DNA from 3 places in the Streptococcus sp. HMSC34B10 genome. Region 2 is predicted to be linked to each of the others. Evidence: predicted binding sites of a transcription regulator. Region 2 holds the regulator's gene; each other region holds the start of a gene.

Region 1 (5,943 bases), on a different contig from region 2:
TCCAAATCTAAACTATCTCTTACCTTCGCAACATGATAGCCATCAAAGATATAACCTGGTGCTTGAATTAATTCTTCATACAGAAAATGAAAACTAACGCCAGGAATGAACTTTTCTTGCAATTCCTCCTCAGACGGTGCCCGTCCTAACAAACGCTCCATAGCGAGTCGGTAACCCGAAGACGTATTAGACCATCCGAACATGATATAGTCAAAATAGTCTGCTGGATCAGAAGCTGCATTACGACTATCTGTAACTAGCTCAGCCCCACTTTTACCAAATACTTTTACCGCCGACATGAGTTTTCCAGTCTGAAAAATAGCCTGAGCCACCTCAACTGTACAAGTATGACTACAATAATTTGAAGTCACCAACTTCTTCTGGATATCATAGGTAGAAGCTACAAGCTGATGACTTGGTCTGTATGGAGGAAAATAGCTATGCTTTTTCAAGTAATCATGAATTTGTATATTTAATTCATGATTCTCACATTCCACAATAGTCTGACGATGATGGTCCTGTTCGTAAGCAATAAACTTTGCTAGCTTCTCCAATTCCCATTCTTGAATCTGAGGATAGTTTTCAAGAGTAAATTGATAGATTCCATCCCACTGGAGACTATAATCTGCATTACAAACTTTTACAATCACCTAATCACCTCTACTTCATTATACTACAAAAAAATAAAGAAAAACATCAATTGAAATAAGTATCTTTACAGCAAATAAAAAGTCGAGATATTCCTATCTCAAGCCTTTTTCATCATAAACTTAATCTTTATCCAAACTACGCAATGCAGCCTGATAAGTCTGCTCCATTAGCATGGTAATGGTCATAGGCCCAACTCCACCAGGTACAGGTGTAATGTGACTGGCAACTGGTGCAACTGCATCATAATCAACATCTCCACAAAGCTTGCCATTTCCATCTCGGTTCATCCCCACATCAATGACAACTGCACCAGGTTTCACAAAGTCAGCAGTCACAAACTTAGCACGACCGATTGCTACTACGAGAATATCAGCATTAGAAGCTACTTGGGCTAAATTATGGGTGCGAGAGTGGGTCAAGGTTACAGTTGCATTCTTAGCCAACAGCAACTGGGCCATAGGCTTCCCGACAATATTGGAACGACCAATTACGACAGCATTTTTACCGTCTAACTCAATCCCGTACTCATGAAACATCTCCATAATGCCAGCTGGTGTTGAAGGAATCATCACTGGGTGACCAGACCAAAGACGACCCATATTGAGTGGATGAAAACCATCTACATCCTTTTCAGGGGCAATAGCTAATAAAACTGCTTCTTCATCGATATGTTTTGGTAATGGCAACTGGACTAAGATTCCATGCCATACTGGATCTTGATTGTATTTAGCAATTAACGCCAACAATTCCTCTTGAGTAATGGTCTCAGGAACTCGCAAGACTTCACTTTGGAAACCTGCAGCGATAGCAGAACGTTCCTTGTTGCGAACGTAAACCTGACTGGCTTGATTTTCTCCGACTAAAATAACGACTAAGCCAGGCACCAAGCCTGTCTCTTCCTTTAATTTGGCTGTTTTTTTAGCCAATTGTCCTTGCAGCTTGGCTGCTAAAGCCTTACCATCAATAATCTGTGTCATGTATTTTCTCTTTTCTAACAAATATGTTCTATTATAGCAAAAAATCGCATGGCATTCTAACACTTCTTGTCTAAGTCTTCTTATAGTTTCAAACTATAAGAAAAAGCTCCCTTTGGAGCCTTTTATGAAATTCTTACAAAACCTTACTCAAGAAATCCTTGGTTCTTTGTTCTTGGGTTTGTTCAAAGACTTGCTCTGGAGATCCATCTTCGACAACAACACCATCTGCCATAAAGATGACACGATCTGCTACTTCTCGAGCAAAGCCCATTTCATGGGTCACAATAACCATGGTCATGCCTGACTGAGCCAGTTCTTGCATAACAGATAGTACTTCTCCTACCATTTCTGGGTCTAAGGCAGAAGTCGGTTCATCAAAGAGCAAGACATCTGGTTCCATGGCAAGACCACGCGCAATAGCGATACGTTGTTGCTGTCCGCCGGACAAACTTTGCGGATAGGCATCTGCCTTATCTGGTAAACCAACCTTTTCCAAAAGCTCATGGGCTCTCTTCTCAGCAACTTCTTTGCTTTCCCCTTTGGTCTTAATAGGCGATAGTGTGATGTTTTCTTTCACTGTCATATTTGGAAAGAGATTGAATTGTTGGAAAACCATTCCCATCTTTTCACGCATGGCGAAAAGGTCATTTTTCTTATCCGTAATGTCTACTCCTTCAAAGATGACCTTGCCTTTAGTCGCTTCTTCAAGGAGGTTCATAGAGCGAAGAAGGGTTGACTTACCACTGCCAGAAGGGCCGATAATGACCACTACTTCTCCTTTTTTGATTTCAAGATTAATCCCTTTTAAAACTTCATTCTTTCCAAAGTTTTTATGAAGGTTTTCAATTTTTATTAGCGTATCAGTCATTATTTTTTATCTCCTTTTCCCATACGATTTTCAAAAGCTTTCAAGGCTAGTGTCAAGATAGAGGTCATAATCAAGTAGTAAAAGGCTGCAAATAAGAGTGGAGTTAAGGGTAAGTAAGTGGTTGTTGACACTGTAGTTGCACCGTTCCACAACTCCATAACCCCGATAGCTGACAAGAGCGAGCTATCCTTGATAATGGTAATAAACTCATTCCCCAAGGCTGGTAAAATATTTCGAATAGCTTGTGGCAGGATGACATAGCGCATAGCATTCTTAGGACGAATACCTAGAGAGTATGCCGCTTCTAATTGGCCCTTTGGTACTGCGTTAATCCCTGCACGAACTGTTTCTGATACATAGGCACCGCTATTCATAGAGATAATGATTATCCCTGGAATCAAACGAGTAAGATCAACATCTAAAATCCCAATCTGAATAATAGGAGCGCTAATATGCATCAAGGCATAGGCAATCATAATCTGTACCATCATCGGAGTCCCTCGGAAAATCCAGATATAAAGATTAGAAAACCAAATAAGGGGCTTAATCTTTGAACGTTGTGCAAAGGCCAACAGTACCCCTAAAATGGTCCCCAACAAGACTACTAAGATAGAAATGATAATTGTTACAATGGCACCATAGTTAAAATATGGTAAGTATTTCGGTAAAAAAGAAAAATTCATGGATACTCTACTTTCTATTTATAAAACTTGTATAAGGATAACATATTTTGTATAAAAATTCAACCTTTTCTCCTAATATTTTCTATAATTTTTTAAAGGCAAGAGAAATAGCAATTAATCTAAGTTTTTTCTAGTCAAGTAGAGACTGTTTATGGTAAAATAGTAACGATAAGAAATGGAGGAGAATCAAAATGGAATCACATTTGGTTAGAATCATCAATCGCTTAGAAGCAATGACAAAAGATGGTGGAAACTTGAAACGTAACTTTGAACGCGAAGGAGTTGTTGTCGCAGAAGTTGCTTTTAACCACGACGAAGAAAACGGACCACTCTTCACACTTCGTGACGTTGAGGCTCGTGAAACGTATACATTCGATAGCATCGATCTTATTGCGATGGAAATCTATGAACTTTTATACTAATAATTAAATAGAGGCTGGAGGATACTCCTGCTTTGCTAAAAATCCTTTTTGTATCACAAATGGGATTTTTCTTTTTATCACAATAGATTCAGCTACAATAGTCTCTCATCCTGAGTTTTATCAAGCAAACTTTTTACTTGCTTTCCCCTTCAATCATGATATAATGGGACTAAAGAAATTTGACTATTTTTGACCTTTCTATTTTAGTCAAAGTCAAAAAAGAAACGAGGTAGAGGTATGCTCTGTCAAAATTGTAAAATCAATGACTCAACAATTCATCTTTACACTAATCTTAACGGGCAACAAAAGCAAATTGATCTTTGCCAGAATTGCTACAAAATTATCAAAACAGATCCTAACAATAGTTTATTTAAAGGAATGACCGACTTAAACAATCGTGATTTTGATCCTTTCGGTGATTTTTTCCATGATTTGAACAATTTTAAACCATCTTCTAATACTCCTCCAACTCAATCTGGTGGTGGTTATGGCGGAAACGGTGGTTATGGTTCTCAAAATCGTGGGCCTGCTCAAACACCTCCTCCTATCCAGGAAAAGGGCCTTCTGGATGAATATGGAATCAATATCACAGAAATTGCCCGTCACGGAAATGTTGACCCAGTCATTGGACGTGATGAAGAAATCATCCGCGTCATCGAAATCCTCAATCGCAGAACCAAGAACAATCCCGTTCTCATCGGAGAACCGGGTGTTGGTAAAACGGCGGTTGTTGAAGGATTGGCTCAAAAAATTGTGGACGGAGACGTCCCTGATAAACTTCAAGGAAAAGAAGTCATTCGCCTTGATGTTGTAAGCCTTGTCCAAGGTACAGGTATCCGAGGCCAGTTTGAAGAACGCATGCAAAAACTCATGGAAGAAATTCGTCAGCGTCAGGATGTCATTCTCTTTATTGATGAAATCCATGAGATTGTCGGAGCTGGTTCTGCTGGAGAAGGGAATATGGATGCAGGAAATATCCTCAAACCTGCCCTTGCTCGAGGTGAACTCCAGTTAGTTGGTGCTACTACCCTCAATGAATACCGTATCATTGAAAAAGATGCAGCCCTTGAGCGCCGTATGCAACCAGTCAAAGTGGATGAACCAACAGTTGAAGAAACCATTATTATCCTTAAAGGTATCCAAAAGAAATACGAAGATTACCACCACGTTCATTATACTGATGGGGCTATCGAAGCGGCCGCTACTCTTTCTAACCGCTACATCCAAGATCGTTTCTTGCCAGACAAGGCTATTGACCTCCTAGATGAGGCTGGTTCAAAAATGAACTTAACCTTGAATTTTGTGGATCCAAAGGTTATCGACCAACGCTTAATCGAGGCAGAAAATCTTAAGGCCCAAGCAACTCGAGATGAAGATTTTGAGAAAGCAGCCTACTTCCGTGACCAGATTGCTAAATATAAGGAAATGCAAAAGACCAAGGTAACGGATCAGGATACTCCAATCATCAGCGAAAAGACGATTGAACACATTATTGAACAAAAGACCAATATTCCAGTTGGTGATCTAAAAGAAAAAGAACAGTCTCAACTCATCAACCTAGCTGATGATCTCAAAGCTCATGTTATCGGCCAAGACGATGCTGTTGATAAGATTGCCAAGGCTATCCGTCGTAACCGTGTCGGTCTAGGTACTCCAAACCGTCCAATCGGTAGTTTCCTCTTTGTTGGTCCTACTGGAGTCGGTAAAACAGAACTTTCTAAACAACTAGCTATCGAACTCTTTGGTTCTGCTGACAGCATGATTCGTTTTGATATGAGTGAATACATGGAAAAACACAGCGTTGCCAAACTCGTCGGTGCCCCTCCAGGATACGTAGGTTATGATGAAGCAGGTCAGTTGACTGAGAAAGTGCGTCGCAACCCCTACTCACTTATCCTCCTTGACGAGGTTGAAAAAGCCCATCCAGATGTTATGCATATGTTCCTCCAAGTCTTGGATGATGGTCGTTTAACGGATGGTCAAGGGCGTACTGTAAGCTTTAAGGACGCTATCATTATCATGACCTCAAATGCGGGTACAGGTAAGGCAGAAGCTAGCGTTGGTTTCGGTGCTGCTCGTGAAGGTCGAACAAACTCTGTTCTTGGAGAATTAGGTAACTTCTTTAGCCCAGAATTCATGAACCGTTTTGATGGCATTATCGAATTCAAGGCTCTCAGTAAGGAAAATCTCCTTCAAATCGTTGACCTCATGCTGGATGATGTCAATAAACGACTCTCAAGCAATAATATTCATCTTGATGTCACAGAAAAGGTCAAGGAAAAACTGGTAGACCTTGGTTACGATCCCAAAATGGGAGCTCGTCCACTCCGTCGTACCATCCA
Region 2 (5,943 bases):
TGAGAAGGCATATTAGTCTGCTAGGATTTTTAGGAGTGCTGTCCATCTGGCAGTTGGCAGGGTTATTTCAGCTTTTGCCTAAGTTTATCTTACCAACCCCACTTGAAATCCTTCAGTCTTTTGTTCGAGATAGAGAGTTTCTTTGGTACCATAGTTGGGCAACCTTGAGAGTAGCTTTGCTAGGTTTGATTTTAGGAGTGGTGATTGCCTGCATTATGGCGATTTTAATGGACAGCTTATCCTGGTTGAATGATTTGATTTATCCCATGATGGTGGTAGTTCAAACCATTCCGACTATTGCGTTGGCTCCAATTTTAGTTTTGTGGCTAGGTTATGGGATTTTGCCAAAAATTGTCTTGATTATCTTGACAACGACCTTTCCTATCATCGTCAGTATTTTAGATGGTTTTAGGCATTGCGACAAGGACATGCTGACCTTGTTTAGTTTGATGCGAGCAAATCCTTGGCAAATTCTTTGGCATTTTAAAATTCCAGCAAGTCTACCTTACTTTTATGCTGGCTTGAGGGTTAGTGTTTCCTATGCCTTCATCACAACAGTAGTATCTGAATGGCTAGGAGGCTTTGAAGGGCTTGGTGTTTATATGATTCAGTCCAAGAAACTGTTTCAGTATGATACCATGTTTGCCATTATTATTCTGGTGTCGCTTATTAGCCTTCTGGGAATGAAGCTGGTCGATATCAGTGAAAAATATGTGATTAAATGGAAACGTACATAAAATAGAGCGTTTCAGAAAAAGAAAAGAGGAAATAAAAATGAAGAAAATGTGGAAAGTTTTTTTAACGATTGTAACAGCATTTGTAGCTGTCTTGCTTGTAGCTTGTGGCCAGGGAACTACTTCTAAGGACAAGAAAGAAGCAGAACTCAAAAAAATTGACTTTATCCTAGACTGGACACCAAATACCAACCACACAGGGCTTTATGTAGCCAAAGAAAAAGGATACTTCAAGGAAGCTGGAGTGGATGTTGATTTGAAATTGCCACCAGAAGAAAGCTCATCAGACTTGGTCATCAATGGTAAGGCACCTTTTGCGGTTTACTTCCAAGACTACATGGCTAAGAAATTGGAAAAAGGAGCAGGTATTACTGCTGTTGCAGCGATTGTTGAGCACAATACATCAGGAATTATTTCTCGTAAGTCTGACAATATCAATAGTCCTAAAGACTTGGTTGGTAAGAAATACGGTACTTGGAACGACCCAACAGAACTAGCGATGTTGAAAACCTTGGTAGAATCTCAAGGTGGGGATTTTGACAAAGTTGAAAAAGTGCCAAATAATGATTCAAACTCAGTAACACCAATTGCCAATGGAGTTTTTGACACTGCTTGGATTTACTACGGTTGGGACGGTATTCTTGCCAAATCTCAAGGCGTGGACGCTAACTTCATGTACTTGAAAGACTATGTCAAAGAGTTTGACTACTACTCACCAGTCATCATCGCAAATAATGATTATCTGAAAAATAATAAAGAAGAAGCTAAGAAAGTTGTTCAAGCCATCAAAAAAGGTTATCAATACGCTATGGAACACCCAGAAGAAGCCGCAGATATCCTCATCAAAAATGCACCTGAACTCAAGGAAAAACGTGATTTTGTCATTGAATCTCAAAAGTACTTATCAAAAGAATATGCAAGTGATAAAGAAAAATGGGGTCAATTTGACCCTGCCCGCTGGAATGCTTTTTACAAGTGGGATAAGGATAATGGGATCCTTAAAGAAGATTTGACAGACAAAGGATTTACCAACGAATTTGTAAAATAATGACAGAAATTAGACTAGAACATGTAAGCTATGCTTACGATAATGAAAAGATTTTAGAGGATATTAACCTACAGGTAACTTCAGGTGAAGTGGTTTCTATCCTAGGTCCCAGTGGTGTTGGAAAGACAACCCTCTTTAACCTGATTGCAGGAATTTTAGAAGTTCAGTCAGGGAGAATTGTGCTTGACGGAGAGGAAAATCCTAAGGGGCGCGTGAGTTATATGTTGCAAAAGGATTTGCTCCTGGAACATAAGACAGTGCTTGGCAATATTATCCTGCCACTTTTGATACAAAAGGTGAATAAAGCAGAAGCTATTGCTCGCGCAGATGAAATCCTGGCTACCTTTCAGTTGACGTCGGTACGGGATAAGTATCCTCATGAGCTCAGCGGCGGGATGCGCCAGCGCGTTGCCTTGCTTCGTACCTATCTTTTTGGGCATAAGCTCTTTCTTCTGGACGAGGCCTTTAGTGCTTTGGATGAGATGACTAAGATGGAACTCCATGCTTGGTATCTGGAGATTCACAAGCAACTAGGTTTGACGACACTCATCATTACGCATAGTATCGAGGAAGCTCTCAATCTTAGTGACCGAATCTATATCTTGAAAAATAGGCCTGGGCAGATTGTTTCTGAAATCAAACTCGACTGGTCTGAAGATCAAGACAAGGAAGTTCAGAAAATTGCTTATAAACGCCAGATTTTGGCGGAATTGGGCATTGAACCATAACTCAAAAAACTTCGGAATGATTTATTCATACCGAAGTTTTTTTTATATAGTTTATGATGTGATAGTGTGGACGAATCCTTTATTATAATCCCATTGCAACTTTAGAGATGAGTAGGAAAGAACCATCTTCTTGTTTATCAAAGGTAAGAGTGACAGACTGGATATTATTACCTGTTGATACATAAGAAATCACTTTGTTTTCGCGATCCTTTTTCTTGGTTGTACTTTCTTTTGATGGTTTTCCGTGTTCTTTTATGACATCCTCATAGTTGGTACCACCAGCACCTTGCTTGAGAATATCACCTTGCTTCAGAGCATCGAATTGCGCTTTTGTCCATGTAAATTCGCCACCTTCGGCTTGTTTTGTAGCTTGAGCAGCATTCTTTCGGATTTGATTATAGATAACTTGACTACCCACAGCAAAAACAATAGATGTTACAGCAAGAACGGTACCGATAATAGCTAGTAACTTTTTATTTTTAAGGTTTATAAATAAGCCAACGATACCGAGGATAAGTGCAAGGATAGCGATTAAGAATGAAATTTGGTTGATACCGGGAATCCAAGAACCAAGAAGTGCAATAGCACCTAAAACAATGGCTAGGATACCAAAAATTTTGTTTTCCTGTTTCATGATGAAACCTTTCTCAGCTTTTATTGTGAATCAGAATTTGCACATACTTTCTAGGCTTCATAGATTCTATAAGGGTTTGAAAACCTTATAAGAAATATGAACTGTTTTTATTATACCATAATGAAGAAATATGTTCATTTGGGAGGGGGAGAGTGGCTTGCTGGAGTGAAGAGGTTCAAAGAAAAATAGATGGTCAAGCTAGACTTAAGTGATAATCATTTTAAAGTCAGTTGTATCAAGGCTTTAGGCCTTCTAAGTTGACTTATCACTTGTGAAATGTTACTATAGTCAAAGATAGTCAAGGTTAATAGAAGGAGGTGGCATACGATGAGATTTAAAAATACATCTGATCATATTGAAGCATATATCAAGGCTATTTTAGAGCAGTCTGGCATCGTGGAATTGCAACGTAGCCAGTTAGCGGACACCTTTCAGGTCGTGCCTAGCCAAATTAATTATGTCATCAAAACACGTTTTACAGAGAGTAGAGGATATCTAGTTGAGAGCAAGCGAGGTGGCGGAGGTTATATTCGTATTGGGCGGATAGAATTTTCTAACCATCATGAAATGCTTCGGGATTTATTGTACTCAGTCGATGAAGAAGTGAGCCAAGATATTTATGAAGATGTTTTGAAGCTTTTATTTGAGCAAGAATTACTGACACGTCAAGAGATGAATTTGCTATTATCTGTGGCAACTGATCGAGTTTTGGGTGAGGGAGCTTCCTTTACCCGTGCAAATATGCTACGTCAGCTATTACAAGAGGTTGATAGAAAAGGAAAATAACGAAATTATGAATGAATCGAAAGCATTGAGAGAGTGTATTGAAAGTGCCCGCTTAGTTGCTAGCCATTTTGGTGGGAGGTATTTAGAATCTTGGCACCTACTGATTGCCATGGCCAATCATAGCTACAGTGTAGCGGGAGCCACTTTGAACGAATTTCCTTATGAGATTGATCGTTTAGAGGAGGTCGCTGTCGAGCTGACAGAAACGAACTACAGTGATTCAGAAGATTATCAAGAACTTCCTTTTTCACATCGTTTGAAGGTTTTGTTTGTAGAGGCAGAGTATATTGCTTCCACTGTACATGCTAAGACTTTAGGGACCGAGCATGTCCTTTATGCAATCTTGCATGATGGCAATGCCCTAGCTACCCGGATTTTAGAAAAAGCAGGATTTTCATATGAAGACCAGAAGGACCAAGTTAGGATTGCATCCCTTCGCCGTAACCTTGAAGCGCGTGCTGGTTGGACAAAAGAAGATTTAAAGGCTCTGCGTCAGCGCCACCGTTCAGTAGCAGATAAGCAAAATTCGATGGCTAATATGATGGGCATGCCTCAAACTACAAGCGGTGGTTTGGAAGATTACACTCATGACCTTACAGAGCAAGCTCGTTCAGGCAAATTGGAACCAGTTATTGGGCGTGACCAAGAAATTTCTCGTATGATTCAAATCTTGAGTCGTAAGACCAAAAATAATCCAGTTCTTGTTGGAGATGCAGGTGTCGGTAAAACAGCTTTGGCACTTGGCCTTGCGCAGCGTATTGCTAGTGGGAATGTGCCGGATGAAATGGCTAAGATGCGAGTTTTAGAGCTCGATTTGATGAATGTGGTTGCTGGGACCCGTTTCCGTGGAGACTTTGAAGAACGTATGAACAATATCATCAAAGATATTGAGGAAGACGGTAAGGTTATCCTCTTTATCGATGAGCTTCATACCATTATGGGATCAGGAAGCGGGATTGACTCGACCTTGGATGCGGCGAATATCCTGAAACCTGCTCTAGCGCGTGGAACTCTGAGAACTGTTGGGGCAACCACTCAGGAAGAATACCAAAAACACATCGAAAAAGACGCAGCCCTTTCTCGTCGTTTTGCCAAAGTTATGATTGAGGAACCGAGCGTGGCTGATAGTATGGCTATCTTACAAGGATTAAAAGCAACTTATGAGAAGCACCACCATGTCCAAATTACAGACGATGCAGTCGAAACAGCTGTTAAAATGGCACATCGCTATTTGACTAGTCGTCACTTGCCAGACTCAGCGATTGATCTTTTGGATGAAGCGGCAGCAACTGTTCAAAATAAATCAAAGCACGCTAAAAAAGATGAGTCAGGCTTAACACCTGCAGATAAGGCTTTGATGGATGGCAAATGGAAACAAGTAGCTCAGCTCATTTCAAAAGAACAGGAAGTTCCAGTCTATAAAGATCTAGTAAAAGAGTCTGATATTTTGACAACCTTGAGTCGCTTGTCAGGTATTCCAGTTCAAAAATTGACACAAACGGATGCCAAGAAGTATCTCAACCTTGAAGCTGAACTCCACAAACGTGTTATTGGACAAGAACAAGCTGTATCTAGTATCAGTCGTGCCATCCGCCGAAATCAATCTGGTATTCGCAATAACAAACGTCCAATTGGATCCTTTATGTTCCTTGGGCCGACAGGTGTTGGTAAAACTGAACTGGCTAAAGCCTTGGCAGAAGTTCTCTTTGATGATGAGTCTGCTCTTATCCGCTTTGATATGAGTGAATACATGGAGAAATTTGCAGCCAGTCGTCTCAATGGAGCTCCTCCAGGTTATGTAGGTTACGAAGAAGGTGGAGAGTTGACCGAGAAGGTTCGTAACAAACCGTACTCAGTCTTGCTTTTTGATGAGGTAGAAAAGGCACACCCAGATATCTTTAATGTGCTCCTGCAGGTCTTGGATGATGGTGTCTTAACAGACAGTAAGGGTCGCAAGGTTGATTTCTCAAATACCATTATTATCATGACGTCAAACCTTGGTGCGACAGCTCT
Region 3 (5,943 bases), on a different contig from region 2:
ATAGAAATATTGTACCATAAAAAAACAAGAGATGATAAGTCATCTCTTGTCTGATTTATTAGTTGATTTCATATCCCATGAGAAGACCACCCTCTTCAGCATAAAAACTACAAAGTCCAGAAGTTGGAATGATTTTAATATTTGCTGCTGGGAATTTTTCACGCAAAAGCTCTGAGAGCTGTTGGCAGAATTTTTCATTGCTGCGGTGAGCCATGACGATACGCCCACCAGCATAGCCAGCTTTAATTAACTCTTCATAGGCAGCTTGAAGAGACTTTTTAGCACCACGAGCTTTTTGGAGTAGTTCTAAGGTTCCGGTTTCACTTGCTTCGCCCACCATACGAATATTGAGAAGTCCAACAACTGTTCCAATCAGTTTGCTTAAGCGTCCGTTTTTAACAAGGTTATCAACTTTAGCAAGAACGAACAACAACTTGGTTTTTTCTTGATAAGTAGTAATAACTTCAACGACTTCTTCAAAAGAAAGTCCTTGGTTGATCAAGTCATTGATTTTCTCAACAATTAAGTCAACCTCCCCACCAGCAGACAAACTATCAATAACATGAATCTGTGCGTCAGGGTGTTCTTCGAGATAAATATTCTTTGCTAATTGAGCACTATTGTGGCTACCAGACAGAGTTCCAGTGATAGTTACTACAAAAATATGTTTGGCACCTTCGAATGCTCTTAAATAATCATCTGGACTAGGGCAGGCTGATTTAGAAGCTTCAGAAGTAGCATACATGGTTTCCATCATCTGATCAATATCCAGATTGGCATCATCGGTAAATACTGTATCTGCTACCTGAATCGTTAATGGGACACTGACAAACTCAGTATCAGAAGCAAGGTTTGCCAGTTGGCGATAATCACAACCAGAGTCAGCTACAATCTTCCAAGTCATAGAAATTCTCCATCTTTATCACTTATACATTGACAAAGGTTCTGTCTTTTTTTACAATTATATCATGAAAGCCCTTGAAACAAAAGTAGTACCTCTCTGTTGTCACAAGTAGAAAGAAATTGTTATGTCTGAACGTAAAATATCTGAAAAATCGCTTGAGAACCTAAGAAAATCAAATCAAGAATCTAATTTGCTAACCAGAGAAGCGATTGAAACAGCTCTTTTGCAACTCTTGGAGAAAAAGGAGTTAGCTAAGATTAGCATTTCTGAGTTAGTTAAGCGTGCTGGCGTTTCTCGTGCAGCCTTTTATCGAAACTATGAATCCAAAGAAGAGATTTTAGAAAGTGTCTTTAAGCGGAGCGTCCATAACATCATGGAGCAATTGAGCCATTACGATGTCAAAACAGACCTTTATCTGGTTTGGGTTCACCTCTTTCGAGAAGCCAAGAAAGAAGCTAAGGTTATTCAACTTGCCCTAGATTATCACTTAGAAAAAATCTTTGTGCAAGCTATGCAAGAATTTTTAGAAAAATATTATGGAAAATCTAAAGGAGTCAGTAGCTATCTGCATTCTTTTTGGAGTTCCGCTATCGTATCGGTTTTACTTAAATGGATCAAGGATGGGATGAAGGTTCCTGCTGAAAAAATCGCAGATTTGCGCTTGCCATTTTTTAAAAAATAAATCAAGAGGAAAGAAGCTATGATAGAGAAAAGACTGGCTTGGGATGAGTATTTTGCTGCTCAAGCTTTATTGATTGCTAATCGTTCAACTTGTAAACGTGCTAAGGTAGGGGCCGTTTTAGTCAAGGATAACAAGGTTATTTCAACAGGTTATAATGGATCTGTATCAGGAACAGAGCATTGTATTGACCATGATTGCCTAGTGATTGAAGGCCACTGTGTGCGCACTCTTCATGCAGAGGTAAATGCTATTTTGCAAGGGGCAGAGCGTGGCGTTCCAAAAGGTTTCACAGCCTATGTTACTCATTTTCCATGTCTCAACTGCACCAAGCAATTGTTACAAGTTGGCTGTGAGCGGGTCGTTTATATTAACCAATATCGAATGGATGACTATGCCCAACACCTTTATCATGAAAAAGGAACAGAGTTGACTCATCTACCACTTGAAACAGTTCAGCTAGCCATTAAGGAAACTGACCTGATATAGAATATGAAAAAACAAATGGTTTAGAAAGATTTTTAAACCATTTTTTGGTATAATTAGAAGAACAAATTGAAAGTAGGATACGCATAAATGGCAAAACTTGAAGTCATCAATCACCCATTGATTCAACACAAATTATCAATCTTACGTCGTACAGATACCTCAACAAAAGCTTTTCGTGAATTAGTTAATGAAATAGCCATGTTGATGGGGTATGAAGTTCTTCGTGATCTTCCTTTAGAAGATGTAGAAATTGAAACACCTATTACTAAGACTGTACAAAAACAGATTGCTGGTAAAAAACTAGCAATTGTCCCAATCTTGCGAGCGGGTATCGGGATGGTTGATGGATTATTAAGCTTAGTACCAGCTGCTAAAGTGGGCCATATTGGTATGTACCGTGATGAAGAAACACTTCAACCAGTCGAATACTTGGTAAAATTACCTGAAGATATCAATCAACGTCAAGTTTTTGTGGTTGATCCAATGCTTGCAACTGGTGGTTCAGCAATCTTGGCTGTTGATTCCCTCAAAAAGCGTGGGGCTTCAAACATTAAGTTTGTCTGCCTTGTCTCTGCTCCAGAAGGAGTAAAAGCTCTTCAAGAGGCTCACCCAGATGTTGAAATCTTTACAGCAGCCTTGGATGAACATTTGAACGAACACGGATACATCGTTCCAGGTCTTGGTGACGCTGGGGACCGTTTGTTCGGAACTAAATAAGATTCTAAGCTTACACTAAATCTGATAATTGGTTTTAGTTTCGAAAGAAGGTTGAATTTTTGTATCTGTCTAAAAGAATAGAGCAAAATTTTGACCTTTTTTGACTAAAAAGATATAATAATCCTGTATCGAGTCGTTTGACTAAGAAATATTGAAATCAGAAGGAGAAATGAATGATTCCTGTAGTTATTGAACAAACAAGTCGTGGAGAACGTTCATATGATATATACTCACGCCTTTTAAAAGATCGTATCATCATGTTGACTGGACCAGTTGAAGACAATATGGCGAACTCAGTTATTGCCCAGTTGCTTTTCTTGGATGCTCAAGATAGCACAAAAGATATCTACCTTTATGTAAATACTCCTGGGGGTTCTGTATCAGCTGGTTTGGCAATTGTAGATACCATGAACTTTATCAAGGCAGATGTCCAAACTATCGTTATGGGGATGGCTGCATCCATGGGAACAATTATTGCATCAAGTGGAGCAAAAGGTAAACGCTTCATGCTTCCAAATGCTGAATACATGATTCACCAACCAATGGGTGGTACAGGTGGCGGAACGCAACAGTCAGACATGGCTATTGCTGCTGAACACTTACTCAAAACCCGTAAGAATTTAGAGCAAATTCTTGCAGATAATTCTGGTAAATCAGTTGAGCAAATCCATGTAGATGCTGAACGTGATTACTGGATGAGTGCTCAAGAAACTCTTGAATATGGATTTATCGATGAAATTATGGCCAATAATTCTTTGAATTAATCTACTAAAGCAAACTCGACTGAGTTTGCTTTTTTTGCTATAATGGGATAAAGATTCTTTAGAAAGTGGATTTACTATGTTTGAAAAAGAGAGCCGGTCTGGCTTGATTGTCTACCTTTATTATAATCGTGATGCCAAAAAACTTCAAAGTTACGGCGATATTTGTTATCATTCAAAAAAACATCGTTATGTACAATTATATGCACCTACTCAAGAGATAGAAGAGATAGCCAATCGTTTGGAAAAAGAAAAATTTATTAAGGATGTTCGATTGTGTCATATCCAAGAATTGGAGATGCCATTTGTTGGAAGTCTTTATAAATATAAAGAAAACGTTATCATTGAATAAATTGAGTTATATGAGTTGACAATTGTCAGATAATTCGGTATATTCTTAACATATAAATGAATTATGAATTCAAAAAGGAGATAAACATGAAGAAAAAATTTGCATTCTCACTTGTAGCTCTTGCAAGTGTAGCAGTTCTTGCTGCGTGTGGTGAAGTAAAATCAGGTGCATCAAATGCAACTGGTAATACAATTGGAGATACGATTAAAGTTGGTTTCAACTTTGAGGAAACTGGAGCAGTAGCGGCCTACGGAACATCTGAACAAAAAGGTGCTCAACTTGCTGTTGATGAAATCAACGCGGCTGGTGGTGTTGACGGTAAAAAAATCGAAGTAGTTGATAAAGATAATAAATCTGAAACAGCTGAAGCTGCGTCTGTTACAACTAACCTTGTAACTCAATCAAAAGTATCAGTAGTTGTCGGACCTGCTACATCAGGTGCAACTGCTGCATCTGTAGCAAATGCTACTAAAGCAGCAGTTCCATTGATTTCACCTAGTGCTACTCAAGATGGACTTACAAAAGGTCAAGACTACCTTTTCATTGGTACCTTCCAAGATAGCTACCAAGGAAAGATTATCTCAAACTATGTTTCAAACAAATTGAACGCTAAGAAAGTTGTCTTGTATTCTGATAACTCAAGCGATTACGCTAAGGGTGTTGCAAAAGCCTTCCGTGATTCTTATCAAGGCGAAATTGTTGCAGACGAAACCTTCGTATCAGGAGATACAGATTTCCAAGCAGCTTTGACAAAAATTAAAGACAAAGATTTTGATGCGATTGTCTTGCCAGGGTACTACACAGAAGCTGGTAAAATTGTAAACCAAGCTCGTGGTATGGGAATCAATAAACCAATCATCGGTGGTGATGGCTTCAATGGTGAAGAGTTTGTTCAACAAGCAACTGCTGAACGCGCATCAAATATCTACTTCATCTCAGGATTCTCAACTACTGTTGATGTTTCAGATAAAGCAAAAGCCTTCCTTGAAGCTTACCGTGCAAAATACAACGAAGATCCTTCAACATTTGCAGCTCTTGCTTATGACTCAGTTTACCTTGTAGCTAACGCAGCAAAAGGTGCAAAAACTTCAGTTGATCTCAAGAACAACCTTGCTAAAACACAAAACTTCGAAGGTGTTACAGGCCAAACAAGCTTTGATGCAGATCACAACACTGTGAAAACAGCCTTCATGATGACCATGAATAATGGTAAAGTAGAAGCGGCAGAAGTCGTAAAACCTTAATTTTATAGATATCGTAAATGGGGAATGAGCTTTTACTCACTCCCTGTTTCGGTGTTTATAAAGGGATTATTTTTTTATATAAATCCTAAGAAAAATAATTAGAAAGAGTGAACCATATGCTTCAACAACTTGTCAATGGTTTGATCCTAGGGAGTGTTTATGCGCTGCTAGCCTTGGGTTATACCATGGTTTATGGAATTATCAAACTCATTAACTTTGCCCACGGTGATATCTACATGATGGGTGCTTTCATGGGTTATTTCTTGATTAATTCCCTACAATTAAATTTCTTTTTAGCTTTAATTTTATCGATGATTGGTTCAGCCATTCTCGGTGTTATCATTGAGTTTCTAGCTTATCGCCCACTGCGTCATTCAACTCGTATCTCTGTACTGATTACAGCTATCGGGGTATCCTTCTTATTGGAATATGGAATGGTCTATCTGGTGGGTGCCAATACACGTGCCTTCCCTCAAGCAATCCAAACTGTACGATACGACTTGGGGCCAATTAGTCTTACTAATATCCAATTGTTGATTTTGACTGTCTCGATTGTCTTAATGATTCTTTTGCAACTTATCGTACAAAAAACCAAGATGGGGAAAGCTATGCGTGCCGTTTCTGTAGATAGCGATGCAGCTCAGTTGATGGGGATTAATGTAAATCGCACTATCAGTTTTACTTTCGCATTAGGTTCAGCTCTGGCTGGGGCAGCAGGTGTCTTGATTGCCCTTTATTACAACTCTCTCGAACCATTGATGGGAATGACTCCAGGTATTAAATCTTTCGTTGCTGCC

Evidence for each region. Region 2 encodes CtsR, which represses protease genes until heat stress. Its sites were predicted from a motif close to TTGGTCAAAAAAGGTCAAANA; they were not measured.
Region 1: the regulator CtsR is predicted to act here: its motif matches at 3,778-3,798, upstream of HMPREF3237_RS00700 (ATP-dependent Clp protease ATP-binding subunit).
Region 3: the regulator CtsR is predicted to act here: its motif matches at 2,877-2,897, upstream of HMPREF3237_RS07170 (ATP-dependent Clp protease proteolytic subunit).

Annotation. Positions count from the first base shown of each region.
Region 1 is NZ_KV841541.1:142,759-148,701, reverse strand. Features, by position in the region: gene HMPREF3237_RS00725 (phosphate ABC transporter ATPase) at 1-650, opposite strand, end outside; gene HMPREF3237_RS00720 (bifunctional methylenetetrahydrofolate dehydrogenase/methenyltetrahydrofolate cyclohydrolase) at 771-1,628, opposite strand; gene HMPREF3237_RS00715 (amino acid ABC transporter ATP-binding protein) at 1,762-2,496, opposite strand; gene HMPREF3237_RS00710 (amino acid ABC transporter permease) at 2,496-3,179, opposite strand; gene HMPREF3237_RS00705 (DUF1797 family protein) at 3,371-3,601, shown strand; gene HMPREF3237_RS00700 (ATP-dependent Clp protease ATP-binding subunit) at 3,839-5,943, shown strand, end outside.
Region 2 is NZ_KV841555.1:39,577-45,519, reverse strand. Features, by position in the region: gene HMPREF3237_RS05460 (ABC transporter permease) at 1-737, shown strand, start outside; gene HMPREF3237_RS05465 (thiamine-binding protein) at 1-16, shown strand, start outside; gene HMPREF3237_RS05455 (ABC transporter substrate-binding protein) at 775-1,782, shown strand; gene HMPREF3237_RS05450 (ABC transporter ATP-binding protein) at 1,782-2,510, shown strand; gene HMPREF3237_RS05445 (DUF308 domain-containing protein) at 2,593-3,144, opposite strand; gene HMPREF3237_RS05440 (CtsR family transcriptional regulator) at 3,472-3,930, shown strand; gene HMPREF3237_RS05435 (ATP-dependent Clp protease ATP-binding subunit) at 3,938-5,943, shown strand, end outside.
Region 3 is NZ_KV841556.1:317,910-323,852, forward strand. Features, by position in the region: gene HMPREF3237_RS07145 (aminoacetone oxidase) at 1-2, opposite strand, end outside; gene HMPREF3237_RS07150 (DegV family protein) at 59-904, opposite strand; gene HMPREF3237_RS07155 (TetR/AcrR family transcriptional regulator) at 1,029-1,586, shown strand; gene HMPREF3237_RS07160 (deoxycytidylate deaminase) at 1,605-2,072, shown strand; gene upp (uracil phosphoribosyltransferase) at 2,160-2,789, shown strand; gene HMPREF3237_RS07170 (ATP-dependent Clp protease proteolytic subunit) at 2,963-3,553, shown strand; gene HMPREF3237_RS07175 (YlbG family protein) at 3,630-3,902, shown strand; gene HMPREF3237_RS07180 (ABC transporter substrate-binding protein) at 3,989-5,146, shown strand; gene HMPREF3237_RS07185 (branched-chain amino acid ABC transporter permease) at 5,263-5,943, shown strand, end outside.